DNA from 4 places in the Paenibacillus sp. 05T425 genome. Region 2 is predicted to be linked to each of the others. Evidence: riboswitches for the same ligand, from Rfam matches in the RefSeq annotation. Region 2 holds a riboswitch; each other region holds the start of a gene.
What was found. A riboswitch is a leader RNA that binds a small molecule or an ion and turns the genes downstream of it on or off. The one in region 2 is predicted to bind cyclic di-AMP.
Positions count from the first base shown of each region.

Region 1: it holds a riboswitch for cyclic di-AMP, as region 2 does, so the genes downstream of both, AC1DF0_RS29000 (C40 family peptidase) here and AC1DF0_RS23985 (ABC transporter ATP-binding protein) in region 2, are expected to answer to the same signal.
Region 3: it holds a riboswitch for cyclic di-AMP, as region 2 does, so the genes downstream of both, AC1DF0_RS30640 (ubiquitin-like domain-containing protein) here and AC1DF0_RS23985 (ABC transporter ATP-binding protein) in region 2, are expected to answer to the same signal.
Region 4: it holds a riboswitch for cyclic di-AMP, as region 2 does, so the genes downstream of both, AC1DF0_RS10885 (TrkH family potassium uptake protein) here and AC1DF0_RS23985 (ABC transporter ATP-binding protein) in region 2, are expected to answer to the same signal.

Region 1 covers NZ_JBFTLA010000019.1:41,063-44,176, reverse strand. Annotated here, with positions in the region: gene AC1DF0_RS29005 (MFS transporter) at 1-1,209, shown strand, start outside; gene AC1DF0_RS29000 (C40 family peptidase) at 1,335-1,811, opposite strand; cyclic di-AMP (ydaO/yuaA leader) riboswitch at 1,815-2,008, opposite strand; gene AC1DF0_RS28995 (hypothetical protein) at 2,361-3,114, opposite strand, start outside.
Region 2 covers NZ_JBFTLA010000011.1:181,308-184,421, forward strand. Annotated here, with positions in the region: gene thiD (bifunctional hydroxymethylpyrimidine kinase/phosphomethylpyrimidine kinase) at 1-844, shown strand, start outside; cyclic di-AMP (ydaO/yuaA leader) riboswitch at 984-1,149, shown strand; gene AC1DF0_RS23985 (ABC transporter ATP-binding protein) at 1,271-2,155, shown strand; gene AC1DF0_RS23990 (ABC transporter permease subunit) at 2,162-2,959, shown strand; gene AC1DF0_RS23995 (ABC transporter permease subunit) at 2,986-3,114, shown strand, end outside.
Region 3 covers NZ_JBFTLA010000025.1:10,123-13,236, forward strand. Annotated here, with positions in the region: gene AC1DF0_RS30630 (HD domain-containing protein) at 1-460, shown strand, start outside; gene AC1DF0_RS30635 (TatD family hydrolase) at 468-1,241, shown strand; cyclic di-AMP (ydaO/yuaA leader) riboswitch at 1,426-1,611, shown strand; gene AC1DF0_RS30640 (ubiquitin-like domain-containing protein) at 1,866-3,014, shown strand.
Region 4 covers NZ_JBFTLA010000004.1:397,812-400,925, reverse strand. Annotated here, with positions in the region: gene AC1DF0_RS10885 (TrkH family potassium uptake protein) at 8-1,354, opposite strand; cyclic di-AMP (ydaO/yuaA leader) riboswitch at 1,449-1,623, opposite strand; gene AC1DF0_RS10880 (lysostaphin resistance A-like protein) at 1,871-3,114, shown strand, end outside.

The sequences.
Region 1 (3,114 bases), on a different contig from region 2:
ATCGGCTGTCTGTCTTACTTGGTAATCGGTATTGCGCATGTGGTAGGCGGATCGATATTGGAGCAGCTGATTGATCATTATGGGCTCACGTACAAAGACGGCGGACAATGGATTATGAATCAATTTCTCGGCTTCCTGGTCGGTGTCATACTGGCTCCCTCCATCACGGCAAGAATCGGCAAGCGAGGCGCGGTGCTTATTGCGCTTGGCGCGCTTACTTTAAGCGAGGCCGCTTACAGCCTGCTTCTTCCCTGGGGCTGGATGCTGGCCGTCGCTCCTCTCGCGGGGTTCGGCTTCGGCATGACGGAAGCGGTCGTCGGCGCGATGATCATCGACCTTGCTAAGGGCAAGGCTTCGGCAATGAGCCGGCTAGAAACGTTTTTTGGCGTCGGCGCACTTATTATACCGGTTGCAGCCGCTTATTTGATCGCTCAGAACGTATGGCAGGTATCGTTCCCGATACTGGCGGCACTGTCGGGCGTTACATTCGTATTGTGGCTCACGATGTCCTTCGGCAAGCTGGACGAGCAGATCGGATTTCAACCGCCGAAAGCAGCGGTGAGCAGCAGCATGGAGCAAGGGGCGGCAGGTGCAAGAACAGGTATATTCGGTTATCCGCGCACTGCGCTTCCGTTCTTGCTGCTGTCGGCAGCGTTCTTCATGATCTACGTAGGCATGGAGATGAGCTTCTCCAATTACTTGCCTTCCTTGCTTATTGAGCGTTCGCAGGTAAATGAGTCGAGTGCTGCGGCAGCGCTCAGCCTGTTCTGGGCAACAATGGTGTTCGGACGTATATTTGCAGGCACGTTGGCGGAGAAAATGGGGTATGCGAAGTATTTGTTTATTGCTACTGGCGGAGCAACGATCGTGTTCGCATTAATGGCGCTCATGGGTCAGCTCAGCTGGATGCTCTTCTTCGTCGCTTTAAGCGGTCTGTTCTTCTCGGGTATATTCGGTATCGCCCTTGTCTATGCGAATGCGTTAATCCCAGGCATGACTGAGCGGACGACGAGCTTGCTCGTAGCATGCGGCGGGCTTGGCGGGGCAATCTTCCCTCGCGTTACCGGCTGGTTCATGGATCGATATGACGGCGGGGTTACGCTTTGGTATGTAAGCGTACTGGTTCTGATCATGCTGCTCGTACTGGGCGCAATGCTTGTGCTAGGCAGAGGGCAGTCGCAGCGGCGCGATGCTGTGCGTAATAAATAGAAAGTAATAGCACCCCAACAGCCTGCAGGCTGTTGGGGTGGCCTATTTTGTCAGAAAAACAACAAAGCCGCAGACTGTTGTCGCGAGTGGACGAACAGACTGCGGCTTTGTTGTAAAGGGTGAAACTATTTTGCGTCGGCGTAAGTGGTAAATGCTTCCTCGCTAAGAATGCGACGTGCTGTCACATAACGAGGTTTGTAGTAAGTGGAATCGAGCTTGTCGACTACAACGCCGCGGCTAACCGAAGCGTGTACAATGTTGCCGTCCCCTATGTAGATGCCGACGTGGGAAATTGCGCCGTTGTTTCCGCCGCTTGTGTCGAAGAACACAAGATCCCCGGCAATCAGGTCATCTTTAGCGACCTTCGTGCCAACTGTTGCTTGATCGGAGGAAACGCGAGGAAGATCGATGCCCATCTTAGCGAACACATAGCTCGTGAAGCCGGAGCAATCGAAGCCTTTCGCGGTAGTTCCACCGCTTTTGTACGGAGTACCAATGACGTCATTGATAAATCCGTTCATTTTGGAGTCTGCGAAAACGCTTCCCGCTTGAACAGCGAGCAAGAGCGCAAGCCCCAAAAGCATTACGGTAACCTTTTTCAATTGTGAAACTCCTTCCGGTGCCGACGAGGTTAGCTGTGGGGTTCGGTTGAAGGTTCCCTATGATTCCTCAGGCGCTACGAACAAGTCGATGATATCCTCTTCTACAGAGGCGGTATGACTTATAGCCGTGGCGTCGGAATCAATTCACCCAGAGTGGTTCCCCCGTTTTCCGCTAGGAAATTAGGCAGTTTTGTTTTGCTCTTGACAATTATTCGATTTTTTTCATTCATCTCCTGCCTTTCTAACAAAATTCTAATAATTCTCATGTAATCTTTTGACAAACTGCTTCGTATAATCATTTTTCATGTAATAATAAAGCCTCAACTAGGACCGAGGGACTAAATAATCGATACTCGATTTCATTTATTATGTGGATATTCTGTAAAGTATGACCCCAAGGTACTAATGGTGAGAGGATTCTCATCTTTCTAGCAAAAAAGGCTGTCGCCGTCATTAGTAGGATGATAACGTAAAAACCCCCGAATTCGCCATAATAGGACAGGCGTAGATTCGGGGGTATTTGAGCTAAAGCGGGCTAAGATAATGAAGCTACTTGGATTGCAGGCATTCGTATTGAGCGGCAATGGTCCATACTCGGACGAGCGTTCGCACCAAGTTGTAGCCTTGATGAAGGATGAGTGCGAATAGTCCGGCCCATAGCAGCGATACACCGGTGATGAGAAGTCCTAATCCGGCTCCGATGGCCCACATAACCAGCGAGATGGCAGCGAAGGAGACGATATGCCTCAGCGCGCGCCCGAGCGAGTGGAGGATGCCTTCTTTTGAGGCGGCGCCAAGCTGCATGGCCAGGAAGAGCAGATGCAGCAGCACGCCCCAGAACAGCCATAGTCCAGCGCCGGGAAGGACGGATTGCAGCAGGTCGACGTTCGATCCGCCTTGCAGGTATGCGTCGAGCGCATGAGGCAGCACCCAGAATCCGGGAGCAAGTGCTAGCGCGGCCTCCGCCCAGTGGAGCAGCATGACCGGTTTCCAAGCTTTGCGAATGCCTTCTACAAATTTAGTGCCGCCGCCGGCCGCGCCTTCGCCTCGCGTACTAGAATGGTGCAGCGAATAGAACAGTCCGGCATTGAACAGGGGAGTCAGCAACATGCGGATGGCGAACAAGCCGCCTAGCATCCATACATAAGGCGTAAGGATGTCGGTCTTCAGCAGTTGGAACTGCGCCTCGGTCAGGAAGAGGTGAACGGCTGTATCAGACGGGTATGCAGCTGGAAACCGGCGCAGCAAGGGCGAGACGACCGAATCGATAAATCGATAGAGGAAGAAGCCCCATAGCAACTGA
Region 2 (3,114 bases):
TTCAAGACAACAGGTTGCAAGGGCTTTAACGATCGCGGGCTCCGATAGCGGTGGAGGCGCGGGCATTCAGGCCGATCTGAAAACGTTCCAAGAGCTTGGCGTCTTCGGCATGTCCGCCATCACGGCGGTGACTGCCCAGAATACGCTTGGCGTACATGGCGTATATCCAATGAGTCCAGATGCGATTATTGGGCAAATCCATGCGGTCGGCAACGATATCGGGGTTGATGCCGTGAAGACTGGCATGCTGTTCAGCAGCGAAATCATATTAGCAGTTGCCGAAGCGATCCGGACGTTCGGATGGACGAAGGTTGTCGTAGATCCGGTTATGGTAGCCAAAGGCGGCGCGGTACTTCTGCAAGAAGAGGCAATTCGCGCCTTAACGGGCAAGCTATTGCCGCTTACGGAAGTCGTGACGCCTAACATTCCGGAAGCCGAGCAGCTTACGGGCAACTCTATTCGGAGTAAAACGGATAAAGAAGAAGCGGCAAGGAGACTCGCCGGCTTCGGTGCCCGGTATGTCATTATCAAAGGTGGTCACGACGAGGGAGCGGAAGCCGTGGATTTGCTGTTCGACGGCCGTTATTTTACCGAGCTGGCAGGCAAGCGAATCGCTACGGGGCATACGCATGGCACGGGATGCACATTCTCAGCTGCTCTTGCAGCCGGACTCGCTAGGAGGCTTGATGTTGAGTGTGCGATGCGCGAGGCGAAAGCTTTCATCCAAGCTGCGATCGAAGACGGGATAAATATCGGCGGCGGCCGCGGACCAACGAACCACTGGGCGTACAAGCGCAGCCGAACGTCTATCTCCATGCTATATGACGAAAATACAAGCAAATAATGGCATACTTATCGATAATAAGTGCTACTGCCCAATTAAGCCGATGCCATTCAAGGATTGGATCAAAAATCAGCTAAAACCCTCTGAATTTAGGTTTTACTTTGCATAAGGTTGGGCGTATGATTTGTTCAACAACTAAATTAGTCAAACGCTAAATTCCCGAACAGGGAAACGGGGGACCCGACCGAAACCATCCGAATGGTTTCATGGGGTGAATCCTTTCGCTTGCCTTAGCAAGCATGAGGTAGGGCACTCTCAAGCCCGAATCCGACAGCTAACCTCGTAAGCGTATTGAGAGAGAACCGCGATCGTTCCTTGCATAGGCTCGTCTTTTTCGTTATGCAAGAAGTCCGAGAGTAGAGTATCTCTGCTCTCTGGGCTTCTTTTTGTTGCGTATAAGCATGGAAATTACGAGGAGGCTGCCCAATGAATGCGATCGAAATTAACAAACTGACCAAGACTTACGGCAAAGCAAGAGGAATAACTGATATTAGTTTTTCCATTGAAGAGGGAGAAATTTTTGGGTTTATCGGGCCGAACGGGGCAGGTAAATCAACGACGATCCGAACGTTATTGTCTCTCATCTATCCGACAAGCGGCAGCGCTACGATATTCGGTAAAGACTGCATCAAGTTTGCTCCGGAAATCAAAAAGGAAATCGGCTATTTGCCGTCGGAGGTTTTTTATTACGACAATATGAAGGTCGCAGACCTGTTGAATTACTCAGCCAGCTTTTTCAAAAAGGATTGCAAAAAAAGAATAAAAGAATTGGCTGAAATGATGGATCTGGATCTAACGAAAAAAATAGATGACCTGTCTTTAGGCAACAAAAAGAAAGTGGGTATCGTTCAAGGGCTGCTCCATAGCCCGAAGCTCATTATTCTTGATGAACCTACCAGCGGCCTTGATCCGCTCATGCAGCAAAAGTTTTTCGAATTGCTTGAAGAAGAGAATAAAAAAGGAGCCACAATATTATTCTCCTCCCATATCTTAAGCGAAGTTCAGCGGCTATGTAATCGAGTTGCGATTATTAAAGAAGGAAAGGTCGTTACGGTCGAAAAAATCAGTACTTTAAAAGAAAATAACTACAAAAAGTTTACGGTAGATACATCCGAACAACTAGAACGCGATTTCTTCAATATGGCCGGCGTGAACAATATTTCKGTGAATGGGAAAACAACGAGCTTTTTATTTAAAGGCAACATCAACCATGTGATGAGAAAAATAGCTGAAATTGAAATCGAGAACCTATGGATCGAAGAGCCGAACCTTGAGGAAATCTTTATGCATTATTATGAAAAAGGGGTCTGATCGGCGATGAATATGTTTGTGCATGAGTTGAAAGCGTACAGAAAATCGATGCTGATATGGACGCTCTCTTTAATTGGCATCATGATCTTATTCCTCTCGCTCTTTCCCGGCATGTCCAAGGACATTGACGAATTTACCAAGGTGCTGGAAGGCTATCCCGAAGGCGTCAGAAAAGCGCTAGGAATTGAGCTCGATAGCATAGGGACCCTATTAGGCTTTTATTCTTATATTTTCATGTACATTACGCTCTGCGGCGCTATTCAAGCGATGATTCTGGGAACGTCGATTGTTTCCAAGGAGGTCCGTGAGAAAACAGCAGACTTTCTCTTAACGAAACCTGTAACGCGCACGCAAATAATGACTTCCAAGCTGATGGCTGCAGTTGTTTCATTAGCGGTTACGAATGTTCTATATCTCATTGCGGCAAACCTCATGGCAGTCCAGATGAAGACGGAAGATTATAGCGGGAAACTATTTTTTATGATTTCGATAACCTTGTTGTTTATACAGCTCATTTTTCTTGCTATAGGAATTATCGTTTCCGTTGTGTTTCCTAAGATCAAGGCTGTGTTATCCGTTTCACTAGGTACCGTGTTCGCCTTTTTTGTAATCGGCATGCTCGTTGCGGCAGGCGATGATGGCGCCAAACGTTATTTGTCTCCGTTCAAATATTTTGACCCTAAGCTGATTATCGAAAGCTCCAAGTATGAAGCTTCCTATCTCACGGCTGCTATCGGCATCATTATCGTTTCCGTCGCTGCCAGCTACGCCGTCTATAGGAAAAAAGATGTTCATGCTGTATAAGAGAAAACGACAGGATGGGGTGCAAAATGAATGTTTTTTACAGGGAAATGAAGACGTACCGAAAATCGATTATTTTTTGGAGTATTGGAATCATTCTGTTGCTTGCAAGCGGTATGAACAAATATGAAGCAACGGCAGCAAGCGGACAGCTTAAC
Region 3 (3,114 bases), on a different contig from region 2:
GGATGAAGCGCTTGCGCAGACGGCTTTCATGCAATGGGCCGAAGAGGACGATTCACTGCTGGCCGACCTATGCGACCGCTTCCTGAATCGACGATTATACAAGTACATAACGATCGATGATCCTGAGCCTACTTTATTAGAAGAAATACGTTTGCTGTTCCTCTCAATCGGCATGATTCCGGAGTACCATATGGAGCTGGATTTCCCGTTCGATCTGCCGTATGACGTGTATCGTCCCGACAGACAAGAGGGAGAAAAGAAAGAAAAAGCGCCGATTTTGTTGTTGGATCATCAGGATGAAATAAGTGAAATATCGGCTAAATCCGACATTGTTAGATCGATCACCGGTTTACATCAGGGACAGTATCATTTGTATTTTCCAGAGGAGCCGCTCAGGATGAATATTTCGCAGATTAGTCCTCATTTGAAACAACTATTTCAGCTTAATGAAGGAGTATAACATCAACATGACATATTTATTTGATACGCATACCCATCTAGACTCACATAAGTTCGACGAGGACCGTAAAGAGGTAATTGAGCGAGCGAGAGAAGCGGGCGTTGATCTGCTGCTCAATATCGGCTTCAATCGGGAGACGATCCCGACAACGATTGCGCTTGCGGAAGCTTATGACTTTATCTACGCAGCGGTTGGCTGGCACCCTGTCGACAGCATCGATATGACGCCAGACGACTTGGAATGGATTGAACGTCTATGCGAGCATCCGAAAGTTGTCGCAATAGGCGAGATAGGACTTGATTACCATTGGGACACTTCACCTAAGGATGTGCAGCATCGTGTATTTCGGGAGCAGATTAGGCTGGCGCGAAAGGTGAAGAAGCCGATCGTCATCCACAATAGGGATGCGCATGAGGATATCGTTAAGATCTTGCGCGAGGAGAATGCGGCAGAGGTTGGAGGCGTCATGCACTGCTATTCCGGCAGTTGGGAGACGGCCAAAGCCTGCCTCGATATGAACTTCTATATCTCGTTCGGGGGACCGGTTACATTCCAAAATGCACGCGTGCCAAAAGAGGTGCTGAAGCAAGTTCCATTGGACCGATTATTGATCGAAACGGACGCCCCTTATTTGACCCCTCACCCGTTCCGAGGGAAGCGAAATGAGTCCGCTTACGTCTCTCTTGTCGCCCAGTCTGCTGCCGAGCTATTGGGTAAATCCGTGGAAGAAATAGCCAAAATTACGACCGAAAACGGTAAAAAATGTTTTGGTATTGTTTAAAAACGGTAGGAAACGAGAGATTCAATGACCTTTTAGGCGATAAAACTGGATTTTGTTCAGGAAATCTTTAATCTTTTCCGACTTTAACCAGCTTTTTCGCTTAAATCGTCTTTTATCGCTTCTTTACAACAGACCGCCCGTGAAGGTATGATTCATTTCAGAGTTATTACTTTTTGTATTGGATTTCCAGTTTGCGCTTAATCTCCGGAAGGAGAACGGGGGACCCAAGTGCGGGTATTTGAAGGACCGCGCTTTGATCTTTTCAGGGGTGAATTTCGAAGCCATTGCCATGAGCATTGCGATTTCGAATAGGGCAGCTCTCTTGCCCGAATCCGTCAGCTAACCTCGTAAGCGTTCATAGAGAGCGATCAACCTCGTGCACCCATTTTTATGATATCTCGTGTAGACATCCGAGAAGCCACGATACAGATCCTCTGTCGACGGCTTCTTTTTATTTTCGAATAATCGGGAAATCGTCGTCATAGGGTTAGTCATGGAGGTGAGAGGATCGAGAAAAGAAGTAGAATTACTGGATTGCGTGCTCGCACGCCAATATACTATAGTCGCGTCAGTTGTAATCATGCGTAACACTTGGCGGCGGGGCTATGAAGGAGGACCGATGAAATGGGCACAATCCAGGTAAAGGACACCCATGGGAAACGATCATCCAGCATGTCTTTCGCAATGCGATGGAAGCATGAAAATTTGCGTTTGATACTACTCAGTGCTATTATCTCAATCGCTATGACTTTCATGTTACTGGTGTTGTTGTACGGAACGGCTGTCAAAAGCGTCTCCGTAGTAGTGAATGGACAAGAAACCGTTGTAGAAACAAAGCAATGGGTCCTGCAACGCCTACTGGATGAACAAGCTATTACGATTGGCGAGCATGACAAGGTTTCGGTGCCTCTGAATGCAGCCATTAAAGACGGCGATCGCGTTGAAATTAATCATGCGGTGGCGGTCAATGTAACGGCGGATGGCAAGACATCAACGGTGTACACGACAGAAGGAACTGTGCAAGCGGCGATCGAGCAATTAAATATTTCTGTTCGTAATCATGATAAAGTAGTACCGTCGCTTAACTCATCTGTCGAAGAGGATATGTCGGTAACCGTTGTACGCGTCGATACGAAAGTATCGGAGAGCGAGCGGGCGATGCCATTCTCTATCGTGAAGAAAGAAGATCCGACGCTGGAGGTCGGCAAGGAGAAGCTGATCCAGACCGGTAAGCAAGGCCTTATCGTTGAGCATATTCAGAAGCAGTACGAGGATGGCGTGCTTGTTTCTAAGCAAATGGTCAGCAAAGTAATCGAGACCGCTGCTGTCGATCAAGTCGTGGCAGTCGGTACGAAGAAGCCTGAGCCGAAGGTAACCGTGCTCTCTAACAGTAGTCCTACTGTGGAGACGTTGACGAAGAACGGTGTAACGCTTAAGGCGAAGAGCATCTTGAAGAACGTCACGTTAACTGCGTATTCCGCTGGCGTGGAATCGACGGGCAAGGACGAAAGCCACCCTCAATACGGCATTACGGCGTCCGGAACGAAAGTGACGGAAGGAAGAACGATCGCGGTTGATCCGAAGGTAATCCCGATCGGCTGGTGGGTATTCATTGAAGGCATCGGATTCCGCCGGGCAGAGGATACGGGAAGCGCAATAAAGGGCAATAAGATCGACGTGTATTTCGGCAGTCAGAAGACTGCGGAGAAGTTCGGACGCAAGAAGGGTTACACCGTGTACGTTATTGGACCGAACAAACCGTCATCCACTTAGTGCTTTATCGGCAGCTAACTGTTTATCATCATCTTATCGTAATGTACAATTAAATATGCCATCATAAGAAGAGGCTAAGCCTCTTCTTTTTGTAGTTTTA
Region 4 (3,114 bases), on a different contig from region 2:
AAATCCCCTATCCAATTGTTATTTTACCTTCCGGATACCGGTACAATTCTTTATCTGTTCCAGGCCCAAGCGCATAAGCGAGCGTTAATGGACCTAGCCGACCGGCAAACATCGTGAATGCAATAATCATTTTGCTAATATCGCTAAGCTCCGGGGTCAATCCAATGGATAGTCCTACGGTGCCGAACGCGGATGTTGCCTCGAACAATATTTTCATGAACGGCTGATTCTCGATCGTTGCAAGAATCATCGTCACGACCACGACGAGCGTTAACGACAAAATCGTAATCGTCAGCGCCTTGAATATGCGGTCCTTGGCAAGCCGATAGCGGAAGAAGACGATATCCTCACGTCCGCGAATCATCGAGATTACGGCGCCGATAAGCACCGTGAACGTCGTGGTTTTAATGCCGCCCCCCGTCGAGCCCGGCGATGCGCCGATGAACATAAGGATGATCGTAAAGAAGACGGTAGCCTGCCTTAGAGCTGTATAATCGAGCGTATTGGCGCCAGCCGTACGCGGTGTAATGGATTGGAATAATGAGGCCCATATCTTGCCTCCCCAATCGAGCGAGCCGAGCGTGAGGGGGTTCGTGAATTCGAAAACAAACAACACAATCGCGCCTAACGCGATCAATGTCCCCGTCATGGCGAGAACGATTTTACTATGCAGCGACAGCTTGCGCTTCTTCCGATATTCCATTAGATCTGACATAACGACGAAGCCGAGTCCTCCGAATACGATTAGCATCATTGCGGCAATATTAACGATTGGATCGGACACATACAGCGTTAAGCTGCGGTAATCTCCGAAAATATCGAAGCCGGCGTTGTTGAACAGCGATACGGCGTGGAAAGCGCCGAAGAAAGCTGCCTTGCCAAGCGGCATATCGAACGAGAACCGGAACGTGAAAAGCAGCATCCCGACGAGTTCAATAGATAGCGAGTAGTAGATGACGCGGCGAATTAGCCTAATAATGCCCTCCATGCTTGTCTGATTCATCGCCTCTTGAAGAATCAGCCTCTCGCGCAGCGATATTTTCCGCCGCAAAACGAGCGCGATTAGCGTTGCCATCGTCATGAAGCCGAGGCCGCCAAGCTGGAACAGCACCATCAGAACGATCTGGCCGGCTGTCGAGAAATAGGTGCCGGTATCGACGACGACGAGGCCGGTCACGCATGTCGCTGAAGTCGCCGTGAACAAAGCGTCTATGAAGTTCAGCCGTTCGCCTGTTGCCGAGGCGAAGGGCAAAGAGAGCAAAAATGCCCCAATGAATATAATGAGCGCGAAGCCGCTAACAAGTATCCTCGGCGGAGACCAGTTCTTCACGTCCCAAATCCATGCGAATTTCATCTTATATTGTGCACCTCAATCTTCGAAAATCTGCTGCGTTATCGTTATAAGCGCACAAAAAAAAGCACTGGAAGCTCAAGTGCTCAAGAAGATGAGTCCTGTTCCAATACGCCTACGAGGTTAGCTGACGGATTCGGGCCTGGACAGGCAGCCCTATTCAATCGCCTGAAGCTGCGCTCCGGCAATGTAGAAATTCACCCCATGCCGCCGGATGCCCGGCAACAATATGGTTCCCCCGTTTTCCTAAGGAAATTCGGCTGTGCTATTCATTTGGTATGACGATAACGATTATAAGCCCAAATACGTCCTTGCATAAAGCTCCCTTTTCTCACATTAGAGGCTATATTCGACCAAAAAGACGCAGTTATGCGCTTCACCTTGCCCTACACTTCATGAACATCGTTATTTCGCGGGTTTATGAAAATAAAGACCTACTTTCAATGGATAATTCAGGGAACGTTGTGATATGGTAGTATAGTATGCTTCATCCTACTCCTATACGCATGAGGTGAACTGATGATCGATTCAATTAAACACAAGGAATGGAAGCGTTACATATGGGCAGCCGTTATTTGTCTTCTAATTTACATGTTCGTCGATATCGTCCCGCTAATAAAGGCGAGCTCTTCAGATGAGCTAGGCGGCAGAGCCATCAGCAAAGCACAAGCAGAGCAGGCAGCCGCGTCGTTCGCCGAGAAGCTCGTAGGACGAGAGGTGGACTCCGCCAAAGCCGTCCATCAATCCGACAAGCTTATGAACGGCTACCTTACGCGCGATGAGCTGACAGAGGCGTATGCTGATCAATACGATAAACAATTTCCAACCGATACGTATCAAGTCGAGGTCGACTTCGAAGGGACAGGCGGCAAAGGATTCGTCTACGTCCATATGCAGAGTGAACGTATCGTGGCCTGGAATCTGCATGGCGGCGAGCCTGTTCGGGACGACGATCCGGAAATCGATAAGCTGAGCATCGCGTTGCTCGAGGAGCAAGGGTTCCGTGCAGAGGAACTTGCAAGCGGAGCGGCCTATCCGAACGGCGAGTGGGGAGTTAGCCCAAGCGACCATTCGATCGGCCAATCGAAGCTGCAAGTGACGATTGCCGTAAGCTTGATCGACGGCAAGCCCGTTATGACGAAATACAAGCCAGCCTTCATTCCGCCGGCAGAGTATAGGGACTATGTGAAAGGCCAAGACAAGTGGGCGCAATTCATGACCGGCTTCGGCTACTTCCTCATGAGCTTTATCCTGTTCGTGCTTGCGGTCATCTACGCCGTCCTTTACCGAGGACATACGTCATTCAAGCGCGGAATCGTACTCACTATCATTTACTTCGTTACGTATGTCATCATCAATATAAACGTACTCGACGGAGTTAGAGCATCGCTAGGCGAAAATGAGCTCGGCGGTCAGACGATTCTGATAACCGCCATATTCACCGTCCTATTGTCTATTCCGATGGCCGGCTCGATCTATATCTCGCTCGTGGCGGGCGACGGCTTGTGGAAGGCGCAAGGACGCGCCTTATGGCCGCGTTTCGGCCAGCCTGGGTACGGAACGTACGTGTGGCGCAGCATGGGGCTTGGCTACTGCTTCGCCGCTATTCTGTTCGCGCTGCAGGCGGCCATCTTCATCGGCTTGAAACTCACGATCGGCACATGGTCGACCAGTGACGTTACGCAATCGCCATACAACATGAGTTATCTATGGCTCATGCCCGTGCTTGCTTGGGCGGCAGCTATATCCGAAGAAGCCGTATT